3 regions of the Methylobacterium terrae genome follow, and region 2 is predicted to be linked to each of the others. Evidence: riboswitches for the same ligand, from Rfam matches in the RefSeq annotation. Region 2 holds a riboswitch; each other region holds the start of a gene.
The links. Region 2 has a riboswitch for thiamine pyrophosphate ahead of DK419_RS08660 (LuxE/PaaK family acyltransferase). Riboswitches for the same ligand answer to the same signal wherever they lie in the genome.
Positions count from the first base shown of each region.

Region 1: linked by a shared signal. The riboswitch ahead of thiC (phosphomethylpyrimidine synthase ThiC) and the one ahead of DK419_RS08660 (LuxE/PaaK family acyltransferase) in region 2 are both predicted to bind thiamine pyrophosphate.
Region 3: linked by a shared signal. The riboswitch ahead of thiO (glycine oxidase ThiO) and the one ahead of DK419_RS08660 (LuxE/PaaK family acyltransferase) in region 2 are both predicted to bind thiamine pyrophosphate.

Region 1 is NZ_CP029553.1:5,152,813-5,157,411, reverse strand. Features, by position in the region: gene thiC (phosphomethylpyrimidine synthase ThiC) at 1-1,777, opposite strand, end outside; TPP riboswitch at 1,836-1,947, opposite strand; gene DK419_RS23845 (restriction endonuclease) at 2,125-2,499, shown strand; gene DK419_RS23840 (acyltransferase family protein) at 2,605-3,744, shown strand; gene DK419_RS23835 (type 1 glutamine amidotransferase) at 3,749-4,599, opposite strand, start outside.
Region 2 is NZ_CP029553.1:1,928,150-1,932,748, forward strand. Features, by position in the region: gene map (type I methionyl aminopeptidase) at 1-716, shown strand, start outside; gene DK419_RS08645 (bestrophin family protein) at 761-1,675, opposite strand; gene DK419_RS08650 (RidA family protein) at 1,784-2,209, opposite strand; gene DK419_RS08655 (TetR/AcrR family transcriptional regulator) at 2,317-2,907, shown strand; TPP riboswitch at 2,944-3,042, shown strand; gene DK419_RS08660 (LuxE/PaaK family acyltransferase) at 3,147-4,223, shown strand; gene DK419_RS08665 (acyl-CoA reductase) at 4,220-4,599, shown strand, end outside.
Region 3 is NZ_CP029553.1:5,006,557-5,011,155, forward strand. Features, by position in the region: gene rpoD (RNA polymerase sigma factor RpoD) at 1-1,317, shown strand, start outside; gene DK419_RS23150 (adenylate/guanylate cyclase domain-containing protein) at 1,504-2,751, shown strand; TPP riboswitch at 2,793-2,925, shown strand; gene thiO (glycine oxidase ThiO) at 2,991-4,187, shown strand; gene thiS (sulfur carrier protein ThiS) at 4,184-4,396, shown strand; gene thiG (thiazole synthase) at 4,421-4,599, shown strand, end outside.

The sequences.
Region 1 (4,599 bases), 2.9 Mb from region 2:
CGCCGACCACGGCCCTCGCGGCCTCCATCGCCAGCACGTCGGCGCGCAGGTCCTGGGTGATCTTCATCGAGCAGAATTTCGGGCCGCACATCGAGCAGAAATGCGCGACCTTGTGGGCGTCCTTCGGCAGGGTCTCGTCGTGGTAGGCCCGGGCGGTGTCGGGGTCGAGGGAGAGGTTGAACTGGTCCTCCCAGCGGAAGTCGAACCGGGCCCGCGACAGGGCGTCGTCCCGCACTTGGGCCGCCGGGTGGCCCTTGGCGAGGTCGGCGGCGTGGGCGGCGATCTTGTAGGTGATGACGCCGGTCTTCACGTCGTCGCGGTTCGGCAGGCCGAGATGCTCCTTCGGCGTCACGTAGCAGAGCATCGCGGTGCCGAACCAGCCGATCATCGCCGCGCCGATGCCCGACGTGATGTGGTCGTAGCCCGGCGCCACGTCGGTGGTGAGCGGGCCGAGGGTGTAGAACGGCGCCTCGCCGCACTCGGCGAGCTGCTTCTCCATGTTGACCTTGATCTTGTGCATCGGCACGTGGCCGGGGCCTTCGATCATCACCTGGCAGCCCTTGCCCCAGGCGACCTTGGTGAGTTCCCCGAGAGTCTCCAGCTCGGCGAACTGCGCGGCGTCGTTGGCGTCGGCGATCGAGCCCGGGCGCAGGCCGTCGCCGAGCGAGAACGACACGTCGTAGGCCCGGCAGATGTCGCAGATCTCCTCGAAGCGCTCGTAGAGGAACGATTCCCGATGCCCGGCAAGGCACCAGCGCGCCATGATCGAGCCGCCGCGCGAGACGATGCCGGTGACCCGCCGCGCGGTCAGTGGCACGTGGGCGAGGCGCACGCCGGCATGGATGGTGAAGTAGTCCACCCCCTGCTCGGCCTGCTCGATCAGGGTATCCTTGAACACCTCCCAGTCGAGCTTGAGCGGATCGCCGCCGACCTTCTCCAGCGCCTGGTAGATCGGCACCGTGCCGATCGGCACGGGGGCGTTGCGCAGGATCCAGCCGCGGATGTTGTGGATGTTGCGGCCGGTCGACAGGTCCATGACCGTGTCGGCGCCCCAGCGGATCGCCCACACCATCTTCTCGACCTCGTCGGCGGCCGAGGAGGTCACCGCCGAGTTGCCGATATTGGCGTTGATCTTGACGAGGAAGTTGCGGCCGATCGCCATCGGCTCGAGTTCGGTGTGGTTGATGTTGGCCGGGATGATCGCCCGGCCTCTGGCGACCTCGTCGCGGACGAATTCGGGGGTGACGAAGGGCGGGATCGCGGCCCCGTGGCCCTCGCCGTCGGCGATCCTGGCCTCGGCGCCGGCCCGCATCGCGTCGCGGCACAGGTTCTCCCGGTGGGCGACGTAGATCATCTCCTCGGTGACGATCCCGGCCCGGGCGAACTCGTACTGGGTGACCATCTGGCCGGCCTCGCCCCGCCGCACGGTGCGGGCGGCCGGGCACGGCGCCACCAGCCGGTCCTCGGCGGCAAATCCGTTATCCTCCGGCCGCACCGCCCGCGGCGCGATCGCCCCGTAGCCGCGGGCCGCGATCCAGCCGGCGCGGACCTCCGGCAGCCCGGCGCTCAGGTCGATGCGGGCGTCGGCCTCGGTGTAGGGGCCGGACGGGTCGTAGACCCGCACCGGGGCCTCGCCCGGGTCGGTGAGCGCGATCTCGCGGCAGGGCACCCGGAGGTCTGGGCGCTCCTTCGGCGAGGCGTAGGCCTTGGCCGAGCCGGTGACCGGCCCGGTGGTGACGCGGTGGGGCAGTCCTTGGGGGAAGGCGGGTGCGTTCATGGATCTCTCCCGGGGAGACGATCCGGCCTCGAGGCGCGAGGACGCACGGGTCACGTCGGTCATGGCAGGTTCCCGTCCCTCCGCCGGTACGAACCGGATCAGGTTCAAGGGTCAGGACGCGCGCTCGTCCAATCTCAGCCCCCGTCGGCGGGGCTCCCCTCGGTAACGGGGCGACTGTCCTGTGGTGCAGGAGGTTTGTCAATCGCCCCTGCGCCGGGACGCTGCGGCATCCCGGCGCCGGCCTTGAAGCACCGGGGGCGGGCGACCCAGATAGATCGGCGAACCTCCCTTCCCCGCAAGCCTTCCCCGCAAGCCTTCCCCGCAAGCCTTCCCCGCAGGAGCCCGATTTGGGACGCCGTGACCGGCGCTGGCGCGACGACGACCCCTCCACCCACGGCCCGCATGCCCGCGCGAGCGTGATCTGCCCGCTCTGCGAGCGGCCGATCCCGGCCGGCGCGCGCCAGAGCCGCCATCACCTGACGCCGAAGCTGAAGGGCGGCACCCACGGCGAGACCGTGCAGCTGCACCAGATCTGCCACTCGGCGATCCACGCCCGCCACAGCGAGGCCGAGCTGGCGCGGCGCCTCAGCGACGTCGAGAGCCTGCGGGCCGAGCCCGAGATCGCCCGCTTCCTCGACTGGGTTCGCACGAAGCCGGACGATTTCCACGCCGCGACGCGCATGACCCGGACGCGGCGGGACTCGAAGCGGAGTTCCCGGTGAGAGGGTGAACGCCGCCTTGCGGATCTCCGCGCGATTCGACCGGACGTCCCCGGCCGGTTCTTTACGTCTGCGTGCGAGCCTCGGATCGCCCTCGTGGAGACGCCGATGTCCGCCCGCTCCAACACCGAACCCGCCCTCTCGGTCCGGCCGGACGATCCGGTGCGCCCGCGCCAAACGGCGGAGCCGGGCCGCCTCGCCTGGGTCGACGTCGCCAAGGGCATCTGCATCATCCTGGTGGTGATGATGCACTCCACCCTCGGAGTTGGCGAGGCGATGGGGCGCGAAGGCTTCATGCACCACGTCGTGGAGTTCGCCAAACCGTTCCGGATCCCCGACTTCTTCCTCCTCTCCGGCCTGTTCCTCGGCCGGGTGGTCGACCGCGACTGGCGGCTGTTCGCCGACCGGCGGATCGTGCACTTCGCCTACTTCTACCTGCTGTGGCTCGTGCTCCAGTCGGCGGTGAAGTACGGCCAGATCACCGAGGGCGCGGGACCCGGCGCCTTCCTCGCCCACCTCGCCTACGGGCTGGTCGAGCCGTACTCGACCCTGTGGTTCATCTACCTGCTGGCGGTGTTCTCGGTCGCCGTGAAGCTGCTGCGCCGGGTGCCCGGCCCGCTGCTGCTGATCGGCGCGGCGCTCCTGCAGCTCGCCCCGATCCATACCGGCTCGACCCTGATCGACGAGTTCTGCGGGCGCTTCGTCTACTTCGTCGCCGGCACCCTCTTCGCGTCCCGGATCTTCGCGCTCGCCGACGTGGTGCGGGCGAGGGCCGGCCTCGCGCTCCTCGGGCTCGCGGCCTGGGCGCTGGTCGAGGGCGTCTTCACCTTCACGGCCACGGGCTTCCCATCCCACCCGACGCTCGCGAGCCTGCCCGGAATCAGCCTGGTGCTGGGGGCGGCCGGCGCGCTCGCGATCGTGGCGACCGCGGCGCTGCTGACGAAGGCCGGCGGCCCGGTCACGGAAGCGCTGCGGGCCTGCGGCGAGCGCTCGATCGTGATCTACCTCGCCTTCTTCCTGCCGATGGCCGCCCTGCGCACGCTGCTCGTGAGGAGCGGGATCATCGACGATGTCGGGCTGGTCTCGCTCCTCGTGACGGTGACCGCGGTGGCCCTGCCGCTCGGCATCGAGCGGCTGGTGCGCCACACCCCGGCGCGGTTCCTGTTCCGCCGCCCGGCCGCCTTCCACCTCGTCGGCGAGGAGCGGGCGCCGGCCGCGCCGCACCTCGCGCCGGTCCGCACGGCCTGAACCGTCAGCGCCGTTCCCCGGCCCGCGGCCGGACGACCCGGTCGAGGAAGTTGCGGATCTCGCGCCGGCGCCGCTCCGGCACCAGCACCTCGGCGGCGACGCCGAGGCGCCAGGCGAGGTCGGGCCGGCCCTCGGGATCGCGGTGCAGGTCGCGCAAGGCGTCCGCGTAGGCGTGCAGCGCCGCCTCGTCGGCGCACAGTCCGGCCTCGACCACGCCTTGCGCCGAGAGCCGCAGCATCGCCGCGACCTCGTCGAGGTCGAGCTCGGGATGGTACTGCGTGCCCCAGAATACGCCGTCGCCGAGGCGGATCTCGATCGCCTGGACGTCGAGGCGGTCGTTGCCGGCGAGCACCGTGCTCCCCGGCGGCGGCTCGATCACCGCGTCGTCGTGGATCGCGGGCGCGTCCCAGGCCGGCGGGCGCCCGTCGAGCAGCGGATGCCCCCTTCCTCCTTCGGTCCGGCTGATGGCGCGGGCGAGCCCGTATTCGGGGCCCCGCGGGTTGCGGGCGGCCCGGCCCCCCGCGATCGTCGCCGCCACCTGCACGCCCCAGCACGAGCCGAAGACCGGGATGCCCGCCTCCAGCGCCGCCCGTACCAGGTCGCATTGCCGGGTCACGGCGGGGCCGCCCTCCTCGACGTGCAGGGTCGAGCCGGTGAGGACCAGGGCGTCGCAATCGGACAGCGCGTGGGGCAGCACCGCGTCGGCATCGGCCGGGGCGACGAGGTGGCAGATCGCGTCCGGCGCCAGGGTCGTCAGGATGCCCGCATAGGTCTGGGCGGAGGTCTTGTCGCAGACCGTAAGGTGCTTCTCGCGGCCGGCCCGGTCGTTCCCGTCCGCCACCAGCAGGTGCAGCA
Region 2 (4,599 bases):
GGCGGATCGGCCGCATCGTCGCCGACGCGCTGGAGATCATGGGCAAATCGATCGAACCCGGCATGACCACGGCCGAGCTCGACCGGATCGGGCGCGACGTCCTCGAGCGCGAGGGCGCCCGCCCGGCGCCCGAGATGGTCTACGGGTTCCCGGGCGCGACCTGCATCAGCGTCAACGAGGAGATCGCCCACGGCATCCCGGGGAACCGCCGGATCCTGGCCGGCGACCTCGTCAACGTCGACGTCTCGGCCGAGAAGGACGGCTGGTTCTCCGATACCGGCGCCTCCTTCGCGGTGCCGCCGGTGACCCGGGCGGTCGAGCGGCTGTGCCGGGACGGGCGCCGGGCGATGTGGACCGGCTTGCGCCAGGTCGGGGCCGGCAAGCCGCTGTCGGGCATCGGCCGGGCGGTCGGCGCCTTCGCGAAGAAGAACGGCTACACCCTGGTGCGCAACCTCGCGAGCCACGGCGTCGGCGCCTCGCTGCACGAGGAGCCGACCGAGATCGCGACCTGGCCCGACGCCTCCGAGCGCCGGATCATGGCCGAGGGGCTGGTCTTCACCGTCGAGCCGTTCCTGTCGCTCGGCGCCGACTTCGCCGAGAACGGCGACGATCCCTGGACCCTCTACAGCCGGCCGCAGGCGCTGACGGTGCAGTACGAGCACACGGTGGTGGCGACCCGCAACGGGCCCCTCGTCCTCACCATGCCGAGCCCGTAGCGCGCGTCGGTGCAGGCGGCTGCGCTCAGCGCAGGCGGCTGCGCTCAGCGCAGCCAGTAGCGCTCCGGCGCCAGCGGCGGCGGCACCGGCTCGCCGAGGGCGTCCTGCACCACGCCGTCGACGGTGCGCAGGAGCGCGTCGAGGGGCAGGTCGTTGGCGGCCGCGCCGAACGGCTCCTCGAGCTCGTCGCCGAGCGCGTCGAGGCCGAAGAACGTGTAGGCGACGAGCGCCGTCGCCACCGGCGTGCCCCAGCCCAGGGACGCAGCCAGCCCGAACGGCAGGAGCAGGCAGTAGAGCCAGGCGGTGCGGTAGAGGAGCAGCGTGTAGGCGAAGGGCAGGGGCGTGCCCTGGATGCGCTCGCAGGCCGCCTGCACGCCCGACAGCCCGGCGAGCTTCCCCTCGATCAGGCCGAACGACACGTCGCTCAAGGCGCCCTCCCGCACGGCCCCGCCGAGATCGATCGCGAGGCCGGTCAGCGCCGCGTCGGCGGGGCTCGCGCAGGCGGCCAGGCGCCCGCGCTCGGCCTCCGGCAGGAACGGGGCCGCCTCGGCCGCGGCGTCCCTGCCCCGCAGGCGGGCATGGAGCGCGTGGGTGAAGCCGGCGAGCCGGTTCAGGCAGCGCCGCCGGCGAGCCTCGTCCTCCGGCAGAAGCGCGCCGAGCAGGCGGGCAAGGCCCCGCGCCTCGACGATCAGGGCGCCCCAGACCTTCCGGGCCTCCCACCAGCGATCGTAGCAGGCGTTGTTGCGGAAGCTGAGGAAGATCGACAGGGCGAGGCCGATCAGCGTGAACGGCCCGATGCCGGCATGGAGCGGGATCGCGCGGGCCCAGCCCTGCTCCGTCGCCACCACCAGGCAGGCCACCGCCGTGATCCCGATCACCTGCGGGGCGATCTGCGGCAGGATCGACCCGCGCAGCGCGAACAGGATCGCGAGGGCGCCGGGGCGGGAACGGACGATCATCGGAGGAGGACCTGCATCGGGACGGGACCTGCATCGGGGAAGCGCCCGCATCCGGACCGGGGCCGGCCGGGTGCGGGGGCGCGGTCATCCGCCCCCGCGCCCCCGCGGTCAAGCGCCGGCCGCCCGGCCGCCGGCGGGAATGCGCGCGATCGCCTTGATCTCGAAGTCGAAGCCCGCGAGCCAGGTCACCCCGACGGCGGTCCAGTTCGGGTAGGGCGGCTCGCCGATCACCCGATCGCGCACCCGCATCACCGCGTCGAACTGCGCCTCCGGGTCGGTGTGGAAGGTCGTCACGTCGACGACGTCGTCGAAGGTGCAGCCCGCCGCCGCCAGCACCGCCGCGAGCCGGGCGAAGGCCTGCGCGACCTGGGCCTCGAACTTGGGCTCGGGCGACCCGTCCTCGCGGCTGCCGACCTGGCCGGAGACGAACAGGAGGTCGCCGGAGCGGATCGCCGCCGAGTAGCGGTGCTTGTCGTAGAGGGCCTGCCGGCCGGGCGGGAAGACGGCGTCGCGGGTGGGTCGGGCTTGCGCCATGGGTTGCTCCTCCGGGCCGCGCGTTGATATACGGTCCGTATGTGAAGGAGCATGGATACGCGCCGTATGTCAATTCACATACGGCGCGTATGTCACGAGGGAGCGGAATGGCCGGACGACGCGCGCGGATGATGGAGGAGACGAAGGGGAAGCTCCTCCGGGCCGCCCGGGACGCCTTCGCGACGAAGGGCTACGCGGCCGCCTCGATGGACGACCTGACCGCCGAGGCCGGGCTGACGCGCGGCGCGCTCTACCACCATTTCGGCGACAAGAAGGGGCTGCTCCAGGCGGTCATCGATCGCATCGACGCCGAGATGGCGGCGCGGCTGCGGGTCGTCGGCGAGGGCGCGCCGACGCCGTGGCACGGGCTCCTCGACGAGTACCGGGCCTATATCGAGATGGCGCTGGAGCCCGAGATCCAGCGCATCGTGCTCCTCGACGGCCCGGCGGTGCTCGGCGATCCGTCCCGCTGGCCGAGCCAGAACGCCTGCCTCGCCGAGACGACCCGGCGCATCGGGGCCCTCGTCGCGGACGGGGCGATCCCGGCGATCGACCCGGAGGCGGCGGCGCGCCTCCTCAACGGCGCCTCGCTCCACGCGGCTTTGTGGGTCGCGGCCTCGGACGCGCCCGAGGCGGTGCTGGGAAAGGCCCTCGACGCGTTCCGGCGGCTCGCCGAGGGGTTGGGGCGCCCAGCTTGACACCCGCGCCCACGCCCCCCACTCTCCCCCGCTCCCAGGGGAGCCTCGCGAGGAGGCTGAGATTCCGCCGGTCCGGACCCGTCCGGGCGCCGCGGTGACCCTATGAACCTGATCCGGGTCATGCCGGCGTAGGGATGCGGGACCGGCACGGGCTCCAGGGCCGACCGAGCCGTCTTTTCGCGCATGATCTCTCCGCTCGCGCATGGCCGTCGCCCGGGAACGGGCGCGAGGTGGCCGTCATGTCGCAAGCCGAGATCGTCGAGGCGCTGCTCGCCTTCATCGCGCGGGACGACGCGACCGACGACGCGTTCGAGGCGCTGGCCCTGCGGCTGTTCGCCCACCAGTTCACGCACAACGCGCCCTACCGCCGCTTCGCCCAGGCGCGCGGGCGCACGCCGCTCACGGTGCGGCGCTGGCACGACATCCCGGCGGTGCCGATCAAGGCGTTCAAGGACCTGACCCTGAGCTGCTGCCCGCCGGAGGCGGCCGAGCGGGTGTTCATGACGAGCGGCACGACCGGAAGCGGGCGCGGCCGCAGCTACCATCCGACGCTCGCGGTCTACGACGCCTCGATGCTGGCGGGCTTCTCCGCCCGGATCATGCGCGGGCGAAAGACGATCCGGATGGGCATCCTGTTCCCGGACGAGGCGGCGCTGCCGAATTCCTCGCTCGCCCACTACCTGGCGCTGGCGAAGGAGCGGTTCGGCACGCCGGACAGCGCGGTCTTCGTCCGTCAAGGCGGGCTCGACCTCGACGCGCTCCTGCGCGCGCTCGGTGAGGCCGAGGCCTCGGGCGCGCCCATCGCGCTGCTCGGCGCCACCTACGCCTTCGTGCCGGTGATGGACGCGCTTCGCGATCGGGGTCGCCGCTTCGCCCTGCCGCCGGGGAGTTTCCTGTTCGACACCGGCGGCTTCAAGGGCCAGTCGCGGGAGATCGAGCCGGACGCGTTCTACGACGGGCTGTCGCAGGCGTTCGGGGTGCCGCGGGCGGCCTGCTTCAACATGTACGGCATGACCGAGCTGAGCACACAGTTCTACGACGACGGCAACGCGGCCTGCCCGCCGGTGAAGTCCGGTCCGCACTGGATCCGCAGCCGCGTCGTCGATCCGCTGACCGGCCAGGATCTCCCGGAGGGCGAGACCGGCGTGCTGGTCCACCACGACCTCGCGCATTTCAATTCGGTCTCGGCGATCCTGACCGAGGATGCCGGGGTGGTCGTGCCCGGGGGCTTCCGGCTGCTCGGGCGGGTCGAGGGCTCGGCCTCCCGCGGCTGCTCGGTCGCGGTGGCCGAGTTCCTGGCCGCCGCACAGGGATGAGCGCGGTCGAGCAGGCCGGCCACCTGCCGGATATCTTCCCCGAGCCGGTCGGCCGGCGCGTCGCCGCGCACACGGCCTGGGGCGAGACCGTCGCGGTCGCGCTGCCGTCCTTGAGCGAGGGCCAGGCCGGGGCCCTGTGCGCCCATATCCGACGCCAAGCCCGCGAGCGCTTGCGGCGGATGGAGACCGCCCGCATCGTCGCCGCCATCGACCGGGCGAGCGCCTGCCTGCTCGACCGCGCCCACCCCCTGCGCCGCAAGGCCGAGGCGCTGCTCCCGGTCGTCACCGGCTACGACCGCGAGACCGTGCGGCTCGGCCTGACGAGCACCCTCAAGACCTTCCGGCGGCCGCAGCTTCTGCGCTTCCTGGCCGAGGA
Region 3 (4,599 bases), 3.1 Mb from region 2:
GGCGAGACCCCGCCGGAGGGCGAGGGCGACGAGGACGACCTCGAGAACAACGTGTCGCTCTCGGCCATGGAAGCCGAGCTGAAGCCCCGCGTCCTCGAGACCTTCGATGCGATCGCCGAGAACTACCGCAAGCTGCGCAAGGTCCAGGCCGAGCAGGCCGAGACCCGGCTCAAGGGCGCCGAGGCCTCGGAGTCGCAGGGGCAGCGTTACGCGGAGCTGAAGAACACCGTCGTCGCCGACGTGAAGTCGCTGTCGCTGAATGCCAACCGCATCGAGGCGCTGGTCGAGCAGCTCTACGACATCAACAAGCGCCTGATCTCGCACGAGGGCCGCCTGATGCGGCTCGCCGAGAACCACGGCGTCGCCCGCGACGAGTTCCTGCGTCACTACCAGGGCTACGAGCTCGATCCGCACTGGGTCGAGCGGGTGGCCAAGCTCGGCGGCAAGGGCTGGAAGAACTTAACCGAGCGCGGTGCGGTCAACATCCTGACACTTCGCGAGCAGATCATCTCGCTCGCCTCCGAGACCGGCCTGGAGATCCAGGAGTACCGGAAGATCGTCCACATGGTCCAGAAGGGCGAGCGCGAAGCCCGCCAGGCCAAGAAGGAGATGATCGAGGCGAACCTGCGGCTGGTGATCTCGATCGCCAAGAAGTACACCAACCGCGGCCTGCAGTTCCTGGACCTGATCCAGGAGGGCAACATCGGCCTGATGAAGGCGGTCGACAAGTTCGAGTACCGCCGCGGCTACAAGTTCTCGACCTACGCGACCTGGTGGATCCGGCAGGCGATCACCCGCTCGATCGCCGACCAGGCCCGCACGATCCGCATCCCGGTGCACATGATCGAGACGATCAACAAGATCGTCCGGACCTCGCGCCAGATGCTGCACGAGATCGGGCGCGAGCCGACGCCGGAGGAGCTGGCCGAGAAGCTGGCGATGCCGCTCGAGAAGGTGCGCAAGGTCCTCAAGATCGCCAAGGAGCCGATCTCGCTCGAGACCCCGATCGGCGACGAGGAGGATTCCCACCTCGGCGACTTCATCGAGGACAAGAACGTCGTCCTGCCGATCGACGCGGCGATCCAGTCGAACCTGCGCGAGACCACCACCCGGGTGCTGGCCTCGCTCACCCCCCGCGAGGAGCGGGTGCTGCGCATGCGCTTCGGCATCGGCATGAACACCGACCACACCCTCGAGGAGGTCGGCCAGCAATTCTCGGTGACCCGCGAGCGCATCCGCCAGATCGAGGCGAAGGCCCTGCGCAAGCTCAAGCATCCGAGCCGGTCCAGGAAGCTGCGGAGCTTCCTCGACAACTGAGTTCTGCGAATGCCAGGCAAGAAGGCCCGGGAGGTACCGCCTCCCGGGCCTTCTTCGTTATGGTGACGGGGCCCCGATCCGCGTCGCCGCGCCCCGCACTGGCGTGCCCGGGGTCGAGGGCCGGGGGGGGTCGGTTGCCCACTGCCAAGCCTTGCCGTCCCGCCCCGCAGCGCCCATGTCAGAGCCATGTCCGATCAGCCTCGCCTCAACTCCGCCCCGACGCCCACGGCTGCGGCGGACGGGTCGGAGGCGAGCGACATCCCGATCGGCCTGTTTCGCGACTGCGTGGCCCTGCGCGACTGGCTGCTCAGCGAGGGCGCGCGGCTGCCGGAATCCGGCGACCTCCTCGCCGGCATGGCCGAGCGGCTGAACGACCTCGGCGTACCGGTCGACCGGGCCACCACCGCCATCGACGCGCTGCACTCGGATTATTCCGGCGTCGGCCGGTTCTGGACCCGGGAGGACGGCGTCAGCTTCCGCCTGTTCCCGCACGGCGAGGCCAGCGAGCAGGCGCTCGCCCGCTCTCCCTTCGCGCAGGTCTTCGCCACCGGCCAGTGGCTGATCCTCGACCTGCGCGAGACGCCGGACGACCTCTACAGCATCGTCCCGGAGCTTAAAGGCGCGGGCTACACCCACTACATCACCGTGCCGCTGTTCTTCACCAACGGCACCAGGAACGGCGTCACCTTCGCGACTCGCGATCCGCGCGGCTTCGGCGACGACGACCTGGCGATCCTGCGCTTCATCGTGCCGACCCTGTCGGCGGTGATGGAAATGCGCGGCCTCAACGCGCGGCTCGACCACGTGCTCAGGGTCTATGTCGGCGACGGGCCGCACCAGGCGATCCTGGCCGGCTTCATCCGTCGCGGCCAGGTCGAGCGGATCCGCTCGGCGATCCTGTTCGCCGACATGCGCGGCTACACCCACCTCACCGACGCGCTCACGCCCGAGGCCTCAGTCGAACTCCTCAACACCTATTTCGACTGCCTGGTGCCCCCGATCGAGAGCGAGGGCGGCGAGGTCCTGAAGTACATGGGCGACGGCCTGCTGGCGATCTTCCGCGAGAGCGGCGACGACCTCGGCGGCGCGGCGCAAGGGGCGCTCACCGCCGCCCAGGCCGCGCTGCGCCGCGTCGAGGAGGCGAACCGCGCCGGGCGCTTCCCGACCCGCATCGAGATCGGCATCGCGCTCCACCACGGCGAGGCGGCCTACGGCAACGTCGGCTCCGGCGCGCGGCTCGATTTCACGGTGATCGGCCGCGACGTGAACCTGGCCAGCCGACTGGCCAAGCTCAACAAGGTCCTGTCCGAGCCGCTCCTGATGTCGAAGCCCTTCGTCGACTTCCTGTGGGGCGACCCCGAATTGCTCGGCACCCACCCCCTCGACGGCATCGCCGAGGAGATGGCGATCTACCGCCCGGGAAAAGGCGGTTGACCGAAGGCGGTTGACGAAGGCGGGTCGGCTCGCCAAATTCCGGCCGTTCCAGGGAGATCCCCGGCAAGGGGCTGAGACACCGCTGGACTGGGGCCTTTTCGCCCCGGTCGGCGCGGAAATCCTTCGAACCTGATCCGGCTCATACCGGCGTAGGGATTGGACAGGGTCGTCGAGACCCCCGCGCATCATCCGGCAACCGGGCGCAGTCCACTCTCTTCGGGCCACCGCGGAGACGAAGGGTGCACGCGCAGACGATCGGGCGGCGAGGCGGACCGGGCCCGACTTCGGACAGCGACCGGCTGCCGGAGCGGGCCGATGTCGCGGTGATCGGCGCCGGGCTGATCGGGCTCTCGGTCGCGTGGCGCCTCGCGAGGGCGGGCCTCGCGGTCGCGGTGATCGAGCGGGGCAAGGCCGGCGACGGCGCCAGCCTCGCGGCCACCGGCATGCTGGCGGCGGCGGCCGAGCACGAGCCCGGGGGCGAGGCCCTGTCGCCGCTCTGCCTCGCGAGCCAGCGCCTCTGGCACCCGTTTCGCGACGAGCTCGAGGCCGAGTCGGGCCTGACTCTCGATTACCGCCGCGAGGGCACCCTCGTCATCGCGCTCGGCCGCGACGAGGTCGAGCGCCTGCGCTTCCGCCACGACCTGCAGCGCCGCGACGGGTTGTCCGCCGAGTGGCTGTCCGGCCCGGCGGTGCGTGCCCGCGAGCCGGGCCTGCGTCCCACCGTCACCGCCGGACTGTTCTGTCCCGATGACCACCAGGTCGACCCGGCCCGGGTGATGGCGGCCCTGCGGCAGGCCGTCCGGGCTGCCGGCGGTCGTCTGGTCGAGGGCTGCACCGTCACCGCGCTCGCCCGCGAGGGCGGCCGGGTCACCGGCATCGAGACGACGTCGGGTGCGTTGCGGGCCGGCACCGTCGTGCTCGCCTCCGGCGCCTGGGCCGGGGAGGGGAACCTGGTCCCCGACCTCGCCCTGCCGGTGCGCCCGCTCAAGGGCCAGTCGATGGCGCTGCGGATGACGCCGCGCAGCGGCATCCTCTCCCACGTGGTCTGGACCGAGCAGGTCCACATGGCGCCGAAGGGCGACGGCACGCTGATCGTCGGCGCCACCGTGGAGGAGACCGGCTTCGACCCGAACCTCACCGCCGGCGGCCTCTACGCCCTGCTGGAGGGCGCCCGCCGGGCGCTCCCCGGGGTGGAGGAGATGCAGGTGGCGGGCGTGTGGAGCGGCTTTCGCCCGACCTCCGACGACGACGCCCCGATCCTCGGCGAGGCCGTGCCGGGCCTCGTGCTCGCCGCCGGCCACCACCGCAACGGCTACCTCCTGGCGCCCGTCACCGCCGAGGCCGTGTCGACCCTGATCCTGCGCGGCGAGACGCTGCCGGTGGCCGCTCCCTTCGGCCTCGCCCGGTTCGCCGCGCACCCTGGAGAACCCGCATGAAGCTCCACGTCAACGGCGAGCCCCGCGACAGCGAGGCCGCCACCCTCGACGCCCTGTGGCGCGACGAGACCGCCGACCTCGAACTCGCCGGCCCGCAGGGCTTCGCCATCGCGCTCAACGGCGCCGTGGTGCGCCAGCGCGACTGGGCCGGCACGGCGCTCAGCGAGGGCGACCGCGTCGAGATCGTGCGCGCCATGCAGGGCGGCTAGACACCAGACACCCGGAGACATCCCATGACCGAGACTCACGACGATCCCTTCGTCATCGCCGGCACGAGCCTGTCCTCGCGCCTCCTCATCGGCACCGCCGGCTACCCGACGCAGGCCATCATGAGCGAGGCGGTGCGGGCGAGTGCCGCCGAGGTGGTGACGGTCTCGATCCGCCGGATCTCGCTCCACGGCCACGGCTCGGA